DNA from 4 places in the Paenibacillus sp. J2R1T-4 genome. Region 4 is predicted to be linked to each of the others. Evidence: riboswitches for the same ligand, from Rfam matches in the RefSeq annotation. Region 4 holds a riboswitch; each other region holds the start of a gene.
What was found. Region 4 has a riboswitch for cyclic di-GMP ahead of AC58QD_RS18260 (hypothetical protein). Riboswitches for the same ligand answer to the same signal wherever they lie in the genome.
Positions count from the first base shown of each region.

Region 1: it holds a riboswitch for cyclic di-GMP, as region 4 does, so the genes downstream of both, AC58QD_RS17110 (flagellar assembly protein A) here and AC58QD_RS18260 (hypothetical protein) in region 4, are expected to answer to the same signal.
Region 2: it holds a riboswitch for cyclic di-GMP, as region 4 does, so the genes downstream of both, AC58QD_RS23500 (hypothetical protein) here and AC58QD_RS18260 (hypothetical protein) in region 4, are expected to answer to the same signal.
Region 3: it holds a riboswitch for cyclic di-GMP, as region 4 does, so the genes downstream of both, AC58QD_RS04905 (diguanylate cyclase domain-containing protein) here and AC58QD_RS18260 (hypothetical protein) in region 4, are expected to answer to the same signal.

Region 1 covers NZ_JCAUBA010000009.1:211,571-215,482, reverse strand. The annotation lists gene AC58QD_RS17115 (HD-GYP domain-containing protein) at 1-641, opposite strand, end outside; gene AC58QD_RS17110 (flagellar assembly protein A) at 692-2,536, opposite strand; cyclic di-GMP riboswitch class I at 2,677-2,760, opposite strand; gene AC58QD_RS17105 (FAD-dependent oxidoreductase) at 3,176-3,912, shown strand, end outside.
Region 2 covers NZ_JCAUBA010000016.1:116,826-120,737, reverse strand. The annotation lists gene AC58QD_RS23510 (mannosyltransferase family protein) at 1-228, opposite strand, end outside; gene asd (archaetidylserine decarboxylase) at 396-1,184, opposite strand; gene AC58QD_RS23500 (hypothetical protein) at 1,308-1,556, opposite strand; cyclic di-GMP riboswitch class I at 1,624-1,731, opposite strand; TPP riboswitch at 1,847-1,953, shown strand; gene AC58QD_RS23495 (ECF transporter S component) at 2,048-2,632, shown strand; gene AC58QD_RS23490 (ABC transporter ATP-binding protein) at 2,686-3,912, shown strand, end outside.
Region 3 covers NZ_JCAUBA010000002.1:283,890-287,801, reverse strand. The annotation lists gene hflX (GTPase HflX) at 1-1,219, opposite strand, end outside; gene AC58QD_RS04905 (diguanylate cyclase domain-containing protein) at 1,371-2,744, opposite strand; cyclic di-GMP riboswitch class I at 2,841-2,928, opposite strand; gene AC58QD_RS04900 (SPL family radical SAM protein) at 3,019-3,837, opposite strand.
Region 4 covers NZ_JCAUBA010000010.1:196,650-200,561, forward strand. The annotation lists gene AC58QD_RS18245 (YuzB family protein) at 1-114, shown strand, start outside; gene AC58QD_RS18250 (hypothetical protein) at 213-476, opposite strand; gene AC58QD_RS18255 (YjcZ family sporulation protein) at 1,026-1,139, shown strand; cyclic di-GMP riboswitch class I at 1,318-1,403, shown strand; gene AC58QD_RS18260 (hypothetical protein) at 1,477-1,770, shown strand; gene AC58QD_RS18265 (molybdopterin-dependent oxidoreductase) at 2,059-3,369, shown strand; gene AC58QD_RS18270 (lipoate--protein ligase family protein) at 3,420-3,912, shown strand, end outside.

The DNA.
Region 1 (3,912 bases), on a different contig from region 4:
TCTTCCCGTTCGTGATGCTGCAAGGCAACAAGCGCATGCCGATACGGTATGCCAGGGCTGTTCCTAATAATGTCAAAGCCATGTATCGTATGCTGTTTCACTTGCTCGAACTCCTCTTTCGTAAGCTTGCCAGGCTTATTAAGAATAGAATCCGGTACTCGAACCTTCCCTATATCATGCAAGAAACCAGCCATCGTGAGTTCAACCTGCTCATGCTCATTGAATCCTTTGGCGCTGCCAATTAATCTTGCTATAAGCGAAACACTGATACTATGCCTGTAGGTGTATTCATCGTGTAACTCCATATACTTGAACACGTCGCTTAAATTGGACTGGCTGCTTAATTGTATAATTAAAGGAATAATTTTCTCCCGAACATCTGAATACGGAATTTGATTGGAATGGCGTACCTTGCGAAAATAGTCCTTCACTTCAGAGATAGCGGAATCAATAAGCGGACGGAGCGCGATATGATCTAGATCCTCTGCCTCAAGATAAATACTATGATAAGCGAGCAATTCAATTTCCCTCTGAGTGAGTATCTCCTGCTCAGGGATGATCAGTGTTCCGGACTTGTTGTAGATGTTCCTGTTCACACGAAAACCAACGTAATGACTCCATTTCGAACGTATAGATTGCATTTCCTCACTCGCTTTCTACCACATTCTCTTGCCTATCCAATGAATTCTGGTCACTGTTTCACGCTCTTGTTGTCATAAGTCATGTTCTCTACTACCTCAAAAATATCTTTGCAATATCGATCAATACAAACTCTACCTGCGTACATCTTCTTCACTTTCACTTGTCTCTTAGCCTTCAATACGGTGGCGACTCCGGTTTGTCCACCTACGGTCTTGATATCTATACTTCCCCCAGCCTCCAGCTTGGCTCCTCTGCACACGGAAGCATCATTTCTGAACACAATATTGCCTGACGAGAACAAATCGCTTAGAAGCACCCCTTCACGTAAAACAACAATGTCTCCATTGGATTTCAACTCACTGTTCTGACACTGCATAATATTGACCTGAACCTTCACTTCCTGCATTCTGGCTACCTCTTGATGGGTTTCCTGCAGCAAAGCATGAAAGTTCTCGAGTGCACTGATCGTTGCCACCTCATGTAGAGTAGAAGGCTGCAGAAACGACTCCAGCATATGCTTCAATTCATGAAAATCCTGCTTTTTAATCTGTTGCACATTGGCGATGACAAAAAGCATTTCTTTAACAATAGAAGGAATTTGTTTAAATTTCGTTTCCATTAATAGGACGATAATTTGCCCATAATGCACAACCTGGTTTTTGGACTCCAGAATATTCATGAGCAGCTTGGATGCAGAAAGAAGGTTATTAATTTGCTCGCGCAACATTTTGGCATTGCTGTACAACCTATTGAACATAACGCCAAAATAACCGGAATACACCTTGCACCCAATCATATTGCCTTTGATATAAATACTGCCCGTTGCCGTTATAGTGCAATTGAATATACTTCCGAACACATACACATTTCCGAGCGATTCAATAATCATATTGTCCGTTACATCACCATAGACAACGACGTCCCCAGAGAAGAAAATATGACCGGTCTCTATATCTACATCCCCTGGAACAATATACGAAGTAGAGATGTCAAATGTCTTGATTTTGTTGCCGGTAATTCGAGGCCTACCTTCTCTGAGCGCAACGATTTCTCCTTCGGAATTCAGTTCAACACTTGACTTGGTCACAATGATGATATCTTTGGGCGAATTCGGGATCAGGGCTCTTCCATACACGTCGCAACCGGGAATACCTTGAACGGCAGGAGTTTTCTTGGCCAGGACGTCACCTCTCTGCACGGAGGGGATATTCAGATGATTCCGGTAATCGACAACCCCTGCAACTTCCGAAAACACACTTTCCACTTGCTCGGTAAAATATAGTTCCAATCGGGCGTCCTCTGCCGGGACAACAGGCTTCCCTTTGGCGATGAGTACCGGTTGATAAGTGGATACGTCTAGCTCTTGTTGGATAGCCGGAATGTCTGGATTTTTGATTAATTTCTTTCGGAACAAGGCTATAACATCATGTAACAATACTGTATCTATGAGGCGTGTAGTGTCTTCAAATGCAGAGACCGTGATATCAGAGGAGGCTTGTTGATTCGTTAAGCGCCAATCATACCGCTCCTTAGACCTCAGATGAAAAAAAGCCTGGAGCTTATCCTCCGATACGGTGATCTCGAACATTGGAGTTTCTCTTATACTCCATTCAATCAAATCGGATTCCGTTACAGTTACTTTTGTGTGCACTTCTTTCCCATTGACTCTAAGCACAACCGGATCTTTGGCTTGAATCATTGGATAATCTCCAGTCCCGCTCGGAGCTTGTACAAAGATTTGATTATCAATAATATGAATAGACCCGTCTTTGGCGATTTCGTATTCGTAAAGGTTATCCTGCTTGTAGTTAAGCGGTAATTTCTTTTTCCCGGAATCAAGCTCCAACTGATTAATCAACTCGGTCAGTTCACGTTCTGATATATGGCTCGCCATTTATTCCACCTCTCCAACTTTATTGGACAATCTAGACATTGAACACTATCACCCTGATTCATAGTTGTATTAGAAATTATGCTTTCTTATAATGCACACAAAAAAAACATCACCAAAAGGTAGATGCTTGAGTCCTACATTCCGGCAGTCTGGCAACCATAGATATGCTCGTTAGGCCCATAACTTTGCGTCCCTCCCTTTCGGAAAGTTTGCCAATATCAAGTTGTAGTGGTTCGTATTTTAGTAAAATCCGCCTATTGCATAGTCCTTGCGAACTATAATCTAATACCAATAATAGGATATATTAATGACTTTATCAACTTGCAATAGCATGCACTAATTGTCGTATTGTGTAAGATTTCTCACTGTTCCTTCATCATTCAGCATCATTCATATAAAATTAATAATTTTCATGAATGTAAAAAAAGGAGGACCTCCATCGGTGGAAGTCCTCATAGTATATTTTAAAAGGGGGTCTTGTTTACTATCATACCCCATGAACATTAGAGTTCTATGACAGAAATATTTCATTTGTGTAACAAATATCAATGGGTGTAATAAAATTTCCTTTCTATTTTCGGGGAAACTACGTAAAATATATAAGGACAACTATTATACTGAAGGGATGTAACATTTGGGGTGAAAAAAACGATCCTGCGCCTAACGTTCATCATGATCGTTCTGCTTGCTGGGCTAGCGGGCTACCGCTACTTTAGCAAGGGAATGGACTCCTTCTTCCCATGGATAGATAAGCAATACGACATCTTAGTTGTCGGAACCGAGCTAGAGGGGATGTATTTGGCCAAGAGAGCCCATGATTCTGGTCTGTCTGTCGGGATCCTGGAGCCTTCATCTGAAATTGGCGGGCAACTTCTTCAAGGTGAGATGCTTTATTTGGACGAAACGTTCGATGATCAAGGGAAGTCGCTGCTCCAAGGCTCAATCAAGGAGCTGTTCGAAAGGTATTACAGCGGTGAGATCCGTAAGTTAACGGAATTTACCACTTATTTCAATCAATTAATTACCGGGATTCCATTAGAGGTTAACGCTGCAATTACCAATATTGAAATGGAACATAAGCAAATTCGCTCGATTACTTATCAGACGAAGGACGGCAAGACCAAGAAATTGGAAGCCGACTATTTCGTGGATAATACAGACAGCGCCCATCTCGTTAGCCGACTTGGAATTCAACCGATGCCTGGCTTGGAATCCTTATACCACGCGCCGCAGCGAGAGTATATGAGTGCCACCTATATGATGAAGTTCAAAGGTGTGGACTGGGAGAAGTTTTACGGATCCTTCTGGCAATTGACCAAACCGGAACGCACAACACTATACGGTCCTGAGACGTATGTCGACGCTAATATCGCTTA
Region 2 (3,912 bases), on a different contig from region 4:
GGTAACAATGAACAGGCCGGCGATTCGTTTCCATATGTGCAGCGGACTAAGCGGTTGAAATGCCGTTACTGGATGCTGCTTGTAAACAAGCTTACTGAGCCAACTTCCCGATTTCACAATTCGGCCGTACATTCCTAATTCTCCTGCCGCTTTGCCCAATAGGAAGACAAAACTGACAATAACGATGAGTATAGCTGATATTTTCACGAGTACAGGCAATAATTCCATGTTTGTTTGACCCTTTTTCTATATATGTATTGGATGAGTTCACCCGTTATAAGACGTTGATTATACTGGAAAAGTTTCACTTGAAAAAAAAGGTGCCAGCCTTATAGAGTAAGGGGCACCGTTCGCTATTTGTACATTCCAAAAAGCGCCATCAGGAATACTCGAGCTTATTTGACGTGTAACGTTCCGAGCTCTTCGCCCATACTAACCTTGGAACCGACCTGCAGGTCCTGGCGAGGAGTCATAATACCTGACTCTGTCAAGAGCACTACTGTTGATCCGAACTCGAAGTAGGCCAAGTCGCCTCCACGTTCTAGCTGATCCGTCAGGTCTTCGGTATATCGGATACTGCTCACATTCATAGCGCCTACTTTTACCACCGCTAACTCGCCATACTCATGCTCGATATAGGTAATTAAACGTTCATTGCGGCTAAGTACACGCTTCATCTGCGTCAGACCGAAATCGTTGACGGGATACACTTTGCCTGGGACATGCTCCTTCTCCACGATAACTCCAGCTGCAGGAGAATGGATGCGGTGATAGTCGGTCGGGCTCAAATACAACACAAAGTAATAGCCATTCTTATAATTGACTTGACGAGGAGAGCGATTGAGCAGCTCATCAATGGTATAGTCCTGCCCTTTCACGTTAAGCAATTGGCCAGAATCAATACGTCCCATCCCCGTAATAAGTGCATCAACAGGGCTGACAAGTGAATCGGGGTGCTCGTGAATCGGGCGTAGCCCGGGTTTAAGCTTCCTTGTGAAAAATTCATTAAGCGATCTGTATTCATGTACTGCTTTTTCCGCATCTTCTGTTCGAATACCATATAGTTTGGCGAAGCGGGGGATGAAGACGCGGCTTGCACTCGATTGTGCAAAAGCACCCGTAATACTGGAGATCCATTTTCGTGAGGAAAGCTCAGTTAACAATCGGAAAAAGGGTCGATTCATGAAAAGGGGTCACCTGACTCTTTCGTAATCGGTAAACTGCGTCAGCCTAATATTGACACAGAAAGCAGTCTAAATCAATAGATAGCAACATGAAAAGCGACCTTGACTGGGCCGCTTGAATGATTAGTGTTCCGTATCTGGATTGGAATCGAGCTGTAACTGAAACAGACGTTCCGTCTTTTTGTATTCTTGACAGGAGAGGCAGGTTGCAGCGTTAATGCTGATAGGAGTGGAGCAGCCTGCGTACTTGATGCACTGGATAGGTGTTTTGTCATCGGGATCGGGGAACACTTCTACACAGTAACGGCAATTGGATATAAGATCCTTGGTTACCAATAACATCAATCGTTTTAAACGAGTTAATTCTTCCATCAAGTCGCTCCTCACAAACAGGCATGATCATAAATACAATCGCTGCCGGGGGCAACGACTGACGCCTATGAGCAGCCCGGCTATCGTGGAGCAAGGTGTCGAGTAGACGACCTTCTGCCCTGTAGATCCGTGGATTTGCGTCACCGCCTTTCGGCCGGTTTTGCCATTTATCAATATTCACGAAACGTTAGAATTATAGTACCATATGAAAAGTCAATTTGTCACTAATTGACAATTAGGACGAATGCAAAGTGTTGTAATTGACAAAATGGAAATGCATGTTAAGATAAATGTGTCACTAGGGGAGCCTGATAAGGCTGAGACTGGATGCTTGCATCCTAGACCCTTTGAACCTGATCTGGTTTGTACCAGCGTAGGGAAGTGGGACGTACTCATTCGAATGAATATCGAATAGTCATCCACCCTCTGCGAGGGTGGATTTTTTGTGTTCCACCCCAATAATCTAATGGAAGAAGAAGGAGTGAGAGTTCATGTTCAAATCTTTGAAGCTGACTGATATTCTGGTCACGGTGGTCATTGCGGTTGTATTCGCGATTGTGTACAAATTGTGGTCCCCTCTGTACTATGCTGTGAAGCCGTGGGGGTTCCAGTTGGATCAGCTCATCTACCCGATGTGGTTCATGGCGGCAACTGTAGCATTTCTTATTATTCGGAAGCCTGGTGTTGCACTTATTGCTGAGCTTGCTGCTGCATCCGGTGAATTCGTAACGGGTTCGGAGTGGGGCGTGTCCGTTTTTATGGCAGGAATTCTGCAAGGACTTTTCGCAGAACTTGTATTTGCTGCTTTTCGGTATAAGAAACATTCGCTTGCTGTTGCTTCGTTAGCTGGTGTGGGAGCATCGGTCGGATCTCTGCTGATGGATTTGTACTACAATTATATTGACGATCTATCGCTCTGGAATGTAACGATTCTTCTGGGTTCTCGTATGATAGGTTCGGTCATCATATGTGGTGTATTCGCCTACTACTTAGTAAAAGCATTGGAAGCAACAGGTGTGACGAATCTGGTTCGCCCGCCAAGCAAAGCGGATTATGATCTGCTTAACCGGCCATGAGTGAAGCCGCGGCAGTCGCGAAGCTGAGACTTGCTTTTCCTGGAGGGCAATCATTGTTATTCCGTGATCTCGATTTGTCCGTCCGTTGCGGGGAGAAAGTATTGCTTCTTGGTCCTAGCGGCTGCGGGAAATCAACGTTACTCCAGGTGTTGACAGGAATTATTCCGAATTCAGTTGAGATGCCCATCAAGAGTGAACGGCAACTGATTCCGCAGTCGTGGGGTTTTGTATTTCAAGATCCTGATACCCAATTTTGTATGCCTTATGTGGACGAAGAGCTAGCTTTTGTCTTGGAAAATCTGCAAGTGCCGCGAGAGAAGATGGCATCCAGGATTGCAGAGCTTCTATCTCGAGTCGGATTGAGTCTGGAATCCATTCATACCCCGATCCAAGAGCTGTCCCAGGGAATGAAGCAGAGGTTGGCGATCGCTTGTGTGTTGGCATTGGAGCCAGAAGTATGGTTCGTGGATGAACCGACGGCTTTGCTCGATGATGTCGGCACGAAGCAGGTGTGGGATACGCTGAAGGAAGCAACGATCGGGAAGACTTTGATTATCGTCGAACATAAAATTGATGAGATAGCCGAATTCGTAGACAGGGTCGTCGTGCTGGATGCTCAAGCGACAATAGTTGCGGATGGCCCAACACAAGATGTCTTCTCCGAGATGAGGAATCGATTAACTGCAGAAGGAATCTGGATTCCTGGTATATGGAAGGATTACCTTCAGGGCGAACGTTACCGACAGCTAATGGAGGGCAAGAAGGTTGAATCGGCTTCTCCCGAGCATGAATTGCTGACGCTCAGCAATTGGACCGTTCTGCGCGGTAAGCGGGAAAAGCTGTTCGTACAAGACGTGCAAGTGCATGCTGGCGAGTGGATCTCTATCATCGGGGCGAACGGAGCGGGGAAGAGCACGATGTTATTAGCGCTGCTGCAGCTGCTGCGCACGACTGGTCATTACACTTTGCTCGGACAGCCCGTTACACGCCGCTCAGACAGCCCGGCTCGTGAACTTGCGCTAGTGTTCCAGAATCCGGAATACCAGTTCGTCACGAACTCGGTGCAAGCTGAGATTGCATATACCCTTCAGATGGCTTCTATGGATCAGCAGGATATTGAGCGGTATGTGGAGCAGTCGCTTGAAGAGTTCGAGCTGACTGGACGGAAGAATAATCACCCTTATCAGCTATCTATGGGGCAGAAGAGAAGACTCAGTGTTGCGGCCGCTGCTGTTAAGCATCATCGTGCGCTGCTATTGGACGAGCCGACATTCGGTCAG
Region 3 (3,912 bases), on a different contig from region 4:
ACTGAAGGTAATCATCTTCTCCCACGGATTGCTCAGTCACATCCCCGACGCGGTACAACAAAGCAATCATCTCGCCGCGATCTGCCGGAATAAGGAACGTTCTGGTATCACCCATCAGCTTTTCCTCAATCGCCAGCTTCAGCTTTTCCAGATCTTCGTCCGCCATCGCGCTTACTCGCAAGGTATCCCCTGCCGTTGTGAGCCAATCTATCTCTCCAGGCTGGAGCAAATCAATCTTATTAAATACGGTTAACTTGTCTTTTCCATGCGCCCCAAGCTCTTGCAAGACATCTTCGACAACGCGAATTTGTTGCTCACGCATCTCACTTGAGCTATCTACAACATGCAAGATCAGATCAGCCTCACACACTTCCTCCAGAGTCGCACGAAATGCGGCGATAAGATCATGCGGAAGATTTTGAATAAACCCTACCGTATCCGTCAGAACGATTTCTTGGCCGTTTGGCAAACGCAAATTCCTCGAAGTAGGATCTAGTGTAGCGAACAGCTGATTCTCTGCAAAAACATCGGATTCCGTTAAACGGTTCAGCAGCGTGGATTTCCCTGCATTCGTATACCCAGCCAGAGCTACTTGGAACACACCCGATTTCTTGCGTCGATCACGATGTAATGTACGATGTCTAACTACTTCCTGAAGTGCGGTCTTGAGCTCCGTAATTCGGTCACGAATATGCCGGCGATCGGTTTCCAACTTCGTCTCCCCTGGACCTCTCGTACCTACCCCGCCTCCAAGACGGGACAAATTCTTTCCTTGTCCGGATAGCCTTGGCAGTAAATAACTTAACTGTGCCAGCTCTACTTGAAGAATCCCTTCTCTCGTCTTGGAACGCTGTGCGAATATATCCAGAATAAGCTGAGTTCGATCGATGATCTTGACATCCAACGATTGTTCTAGATTACGTACCTGGGCTCCAGATAGCTCTTGATCAAAGATGACCGTGTTGGCGCCATGTGTTTCTAGAAGAACTCTTACCTCCTCGACTTTCCCTTTGCCAATAAACCATTTCGAATCAACAGAATCCTTAGCTTGAATCAGGGAGTCAAGTACTTGCACACCCGCTGTCTCAGCCAGACTTGCAAGCTCCTGTAAGGAGTATTGAATCATTTCTTCAGACAACCGATTGCTCTTAATCACTAAGCTTACTAATACCGCTTTATCCAATTGATCGCCGCTAATTTCATGCGAGGTTGGTTTCATATTCACTACCTCCGATAGAACAGATTCAGACCCAAAGCCACACCATATACTCGTAACTGTTCTGCATCAAACTTGTTATATTGTACCACAATGCCTTGAAAACTTTCATTCCAGAACAAAAAACCGTCAAAGTGACGGCCATTAAAAGTTATTATATGCTGAACGTCAAGACATGGGGATGCTCATTCTCCACTTTCTTGCTTTCTAATATGTATTGCCCTAAGGCGTAATAACCTGCAATCTTGTACCCAACTGTGATCGGTATGACGACAACACGGAGGGGAATCAGAGCTCCATTCCTGGAGATGATCTTCATCTCAAAATGGCTGGGACTGCCGCTGGTGATTGTTGAGTTGAATCCTTCAATCACAGCCTTCTGATCTTCTTCGACAATCAGTTTGAAGTAAGGAAGCCCTTTGAACTCCTCGTTCGTATAACCAATTAACTTTTGTGCGGCAGGATTTAGCTCCAACATAATACCCTCACTATCAAAAATTGCGATAGGATCTGGATTATGATCGAATAATTGATCGGACTTACCTTGCTTGCTGGCTATACGCTTCCTGCGTTTATACTCATACATATTCAAATCGGCATGATGCATCAATTGTTCGATATTTGTTATTGTGTTTGGATCTGATACAGTATCACCAATAGAGAATGACAACTTGATTGGATATTGTTCGCTGCTGGAAACATATTGGCTATGATTCAATTGGGCCTCGATTCTTGCCAGAACATCTGAGTTGTCCTCAGTGTCCTCCAACACGATCACAAATTCATCTCCGCCTAAGCGACCGACGATTCCGTTAATCCCTTCCATCATCTTATTGAGCTGCGAGGCAAAGTAGACAATTACTTTATTCCCGATCATATGGCCATAAGTATCATTAATTTGCTTAAAATGATCCAGATCTATAAGAATGACCCTGACTCTATGTCCCTTAACAATAAGATGTTGACCAAAGATCAATGTCTGTTGGAGGGATGACAAACCTGTTAATGAATCAATCATAGACAATTGTCGGTATTCATTGCGCTCCTTCAATAACTTCCGCATCATTCGGGTTAATAAGGAGTACACCAGAGCATTAAGCAGGACAGCAATAACATTAGCCCAAAGTTCAGTGTTATCCACTTGACCTTGATAGCGTATTAGCGAGATCGCCGACAATAACCCTGCAGCGAAAGTAAATCTGGGATCAGGCACAAGCAATGCAAAACAAAGCAAAATGGGGTATAAGACAAGAAGGAAGCAATACAATTGAATGATTGGAAACACGACCAGTAAGAGCAATAACACAGTACTTGCTAACGAATACAACATAACGATGGAGGTTCGGGTCCGGAATAGCAGAATCAATAGTAAGGAGAAAAGGATGGCTATACTAAGCCCGAACCAAGACTGATAAACAGAGGCAAAGGCACAGCTAGCGGCGAAGACTACAAGGGGTCCCGCCAACACCTCCAAACCGTCATGAGGGAAAAACCTTTTCCAGATGGAACCGAACTTCGCTTTGACCATCAATCATGCTCCTTCCGACGGAGATCTAAGAATTAGACAAAAAAGCTATTCCATTGGATGGAATAGCTGGGTTTGCATTGAAAACAAATCATTGTTTCCGGCAACCCAGCTATCATAGTTCCGAAGGAACCTTAGATCTGAGGCTTTGCGTCCTTGCCTTTCAGCAAGTTTGCCAATATAGGTCAACCGAACTAATGATATAGTTCTTTTTCACTATATCATAGTAAGATAACTATTTCCAGTGATTGTCATGAAATATTGTTTCACCAAATGATCAGGGCAGAAATCCTTCCCGGCTAAGATATACATTGTGTTCTCCGAATCGTTCTCGCATCTGAGTCCAAACCCCGATATAAGCTGCCTTGTCATACCAATCCTCCATCCCTATCCGCTCGAAAAGCTCATGGATTTGAAGTGACTTGGTACGTTTGCCGCCGCTGCCGTCGCCCATGAAGAAATCATCCACGCACACCCGGTCGGTAACAGCTGCAAGCCTTTCTGCGAATGCTTGCGAGCTTGGTAAGACTGGCGATATTGCAGCTTGGGTAGGAATACCCGCTTCACGCAATTCACGCAGTGCTCTCAATCTTCCTGCAAGCGGAGGAGCCGCCGGACTAAATACTTTACGGACATCCTCAAGATCGGTTTCAACCGTCATACTCACACGTACTCGCCTGTCTAACCGAATCAACAAATCAATATCCCGGGTTACAAGAGGACTTCTTGTCTGTACAAGCAAGAAATCCGGCGGCTCTTCTGCCATTACTTCAAGAAAAGATCGGGTCACCTTGGCATTCGCTTCTACAGGCTGATAAGGATCTGTTGCGCTTGACATGAATATGGTAACAGGCCCTTTCTTCTTGGCCTTCCGAAGATCGCGAAGCAATTGCTCAGAACCTTGCTCCTTCACATCAACCCATGTTCCCCACTCCTCAGCACGGAACAAGGCTACAGGCATACGGCGAACATAGCAGTATGAGCATGCAAAGGCACAGCCGGAATAAGGATTCAAGGTGTGACTATATCCAGTTAAGTAACCGCCGGTAGGAGTTAATAGTTGCTTGGGGACAACCGAACGAATTTGAACGGGCATTTTCTTTCACTCCTCCGACAAGATATAGCAATTGTACATCAAACCTCATTGTATCCTTTTTATCCAATGCGCACA
Region 4 (3,912 bases):
TCCTATTGCGGTCCTTGTTCGCGAGCAGCGTTTATTTTCGTGAACGGGCGGTATATAACCGCACCCACGGAAGATGAAGCAATTGACAAGGCAATAAAATACTTAAAAGCATAACTGCTGAATGAGTAAGAGCATCTTTCCCTGTTGCAGGGATCGATGCTCTTTGACGTATCAACAGGACCAGGTCACTCGTAAAATGGGGTGCTGATCCTTCATTTTTTACCGGAGCTTCGTTTGGCCTTTTGGTTAGGAACAGGTCGGCTGCCGGCTCTTCTACCGCTCGGAGTTCTTGATTCTTTAATCTTGCGGAACAAAAAGATCCCATTGTATATTCCCGCTAAGCCTATGAACGCTAACATTAGTTGAAGAAGCAGTGAGTCAGGCTGCACAAAAAACACAATGACACAAATGACGGTGAACAATAAGGCCAATACTAACTCGATAAGGACAAGCAGATTCCATACATTGCGATTCATGATCCATCCACCTCTAGCATGCTCGGTTATGTGCTCTAGTCTATCACACCGAAGGGCAGCAAGCCATATAAGCATAAAGGACCTCAAAATAGTGTTGATGTCTTTGAATAACCTGTCCCTTTCCTCGGCTCATCCTTAGGAATACAATGCATTATTCCGAGAAATAGGGAGGAAAAATATGAATTCATACAGCTCGAAAAAACTTGGTGTGAATAGTAACAGCAGCGCTTTTTGTAGAAATGTGTGCAATTTATTCGGTTCGGGACGTGCATCTTGCCGTCGCGATTGCGCTGCTTGCTGCAGAGGAAAACGTAGAATGTCTGCAAATGTAAAGTCTAAGAACAAACATTGTGGATGCGGACACTGATCCAACCAGCATTGCAGCTAGAAATAGCGAATGGTTAGTTGGTTTACTTTGGTCAAGCAGGTGTAAAAAAACACAGATTTTTTGCAGGAACGGGCGTATATCCAATCCACAGGTCCCCTATATTCATACAGTGTGTAGTGTGGTGCAGCCACAAAGATGCATTGAAGAGAGGAGGACGGAACATGGGATTCGTTGGCGGAGCAGGTGTAGGTTGTGGAGTAGGATTCACCTCAGTCGGTATTATCTTGGTTCTTTACATCTTATTGGTGATTATAGTTCGCCCATTTGGCTTGTAAAATTCCTGTGTGAAGATACTCATAACCTGAAAGGCCGGTGCAATGCGCCGGTCTTCTTTTTTTTGTGTGAAAATACACAATTTAATTGATTGTAAATAGGAAAAAAGGACGATGCTTAACTTACCTCAATCTTGTATGCTATAAGAACTACATAAGAAATTACGACAAACTTCGAACATTCTCGATACGGCAAACCTGGTGAAAGCCAGCGGCGCAAAACTACAGGGGCTACTGCCTTTTAGGCTAAGCCAGCCAGTTACCGAAAGAAGTTGGAGTTTTTTCTGTTTATATGAGGATAAATTATCCCAAATTCTAATCAAAAAAAGGAGTGAATGACGTGTACGGGAATGCAGGTGTAATGGAGCAAGGGTTTTATTTCAAAGTAGGCGGCGATTTTTTTGGGATGTATCATACGTCGGAAGGTCCTAAGTTATTTTTCAACCGGGACAAATACATGCTTCGCGACAATTGCTGGGACGTAGAGCTTGTGATCGGACAGAAGAACAATCTGTTTACGTTTTATTGGAAAGGCGAAGTGAAAATATCTTTTCGTTGCTCCAAGCATCAGGATTTCATCCTGTCTCTGTTCAATTTGCTTCAGGAAAAGTTCACTCGGCCACAGATGGCTTAATATTGAATACCTGACCATCAATAGAAGGAAGCACTTTGAGTGGCCTCGCCGTCACGAACAAGGGCTTCCTTATTTGTTCTGGTGGGGAAAAGTTCCGTAACCGCTTCAAGCATGTCGTCCATTTGATGATGGAGAAGATGCTTATTTTAATCCAACAACGTTGCCGGAAAGTGCTGTCAATATTAATTAAGTCGCCTTTCATCAGGAAGGCAATTGCTATACAATATAAGTATAAACTCTAGTGCGATCCTGTTATTTGCTTCTGACACTACCTCTTGAAGGGTGCGAATGAGAATGAGAATATGGGACAAATGGCAGAAGAAGTCTTTCGGTAAGAAACTGTCCATGCTGCATGCTTGGAATGCTTGGCTTGTTCTCCTGCTCGCTGTAAGCGGTATTCTCTTGTTTATCAAACCTTTTCGTGAGCTAGGTGTCGTTAGGGTGCTAACCAAGGAAGGGCATATCTGGCTTGGTTTGATATCAACGGTTATCGTGCTGATCTATTTACCGCAAATGATTCGACATATCAGGCAGCTGCGAGGCAAGCCAGAGCAGCAATGGAACTTAAGTGTAGTCCTCATTCTGCTTGTCGGGTGGGTTGTGTCCGGGATTGTATTATGGCAATTCCGTCAGTTCCCTCCAGTGTGGAGCAATGTTGCATTAACTATGCATGACCTGTTTACTTGGGTAGGCGTTCCATACGCAATCTACCATTCTGTTACCCGCAGCCGTTGGCTGAAGATGCGTCGTCCAGGCGCTGTTATGCAGCGCGAAGCGGGTGAAGGCGTGCGTGAGAGTGAGGGAGCACCGAGAATGGAGACACCGCGCTCTGTGACGGAGACGGTGCGCGATGTCTTGTACACACGTCGTTCTTTTATTCGTTGGGGATTGTTGGGACTTCTGGTTGTGCTAATTGGCCCCAAATTCGGACGTTGGCTGTTCTCGGGAGGCGGTAGTGGGGGAATAGACTTAAATGCATACGATCCGTCAAAAGACGGCAATCGAATGCTTCCTGCTCCGCAACCGTTGCCAGATTCTATCGTTCCCGTAGGAGGCGGCAGTCAGGGGCATTTTCGGATTTATACGGTAACACCGATTCCATCATTCTCATCCGATAATTGGAAATTCACGATCTCGGGACTAGTTGATCGCCCCCAGAGTTGGGATTGGAAGCAGTTCACGGATTTGGCTAGAAGTGTTCAAGTGAGCGATTTTCACTGTGTAACAGGATGGTCCGTCTATAACAATACTTGGGAAGGAATTGCACTTTCGAAGCTGCTCGAAAAGGCAGGGGTGCAATCCAAAGCGCGAGTTGTGAAATTTTACTCCGGTGACGGGGTATATACGGACACCCTTACATTAGCTCAAGCAGCCTTGGATGATGTAATGGTTGCTGTTCTGCTTGACGGCAAGCCAATTCCCCAGGAGTTAGGCGGGCCTGTTCGTTTGATCGTCCCTAAGATGTACGCCTACAAATCTGTCAAATGGCTGCAAAGTATTGAGCTAATCGATAAAGACCACATCGGATATTGGGAAGCCAGAGGTTACGATACAGATGCTTGGGTGCCGAGTTTGAAGCCTAGGCAGGGCAATGTATAGAGCAAATCAGAGATAGACGATATTAAGGTTTGAAGGAGCTAAGGTACCAGATGACAACTAGACCAAGCAAGGAAACGGAACAAGAAAGCGAACTGGGAATGGAAGGACAATCGGAGTCAGGAGTTGGGGAGCGGCAGCCATCTGAGCTCCCCCGCGGCGGCTTCTATATCCATGATACTAGCTCAAGAACGCTTGTTGGGGATATATTGTTTCCTTTCGCTTATGATGAGCTAATGTGCAGAAAAGTAGGAGAAGGGGCTGCTCCGGTAGTCCACCTGTGGCGTCATGAGAAGGCGCTTGTGCTGGGACTTCGGGATCGGCGTCTACCTATGGCGGAGTTAGGAATGAATTGGCTTAGCGCGCAAGGGTATCAAGTTGGAGTTCGAAGTTCAGGCGGTGCCGCTGTTCCACTCGACCCTGGTGTCTTGAATATTTCCCTGATTGTACCGATCTCAGACGGCAAACAAAATTTCCAGACAGGGTTTCAGCTTATGCGTCAATTGATCGCAACTACGATGCAACGCTTCGGAGTTGCGATTGAAA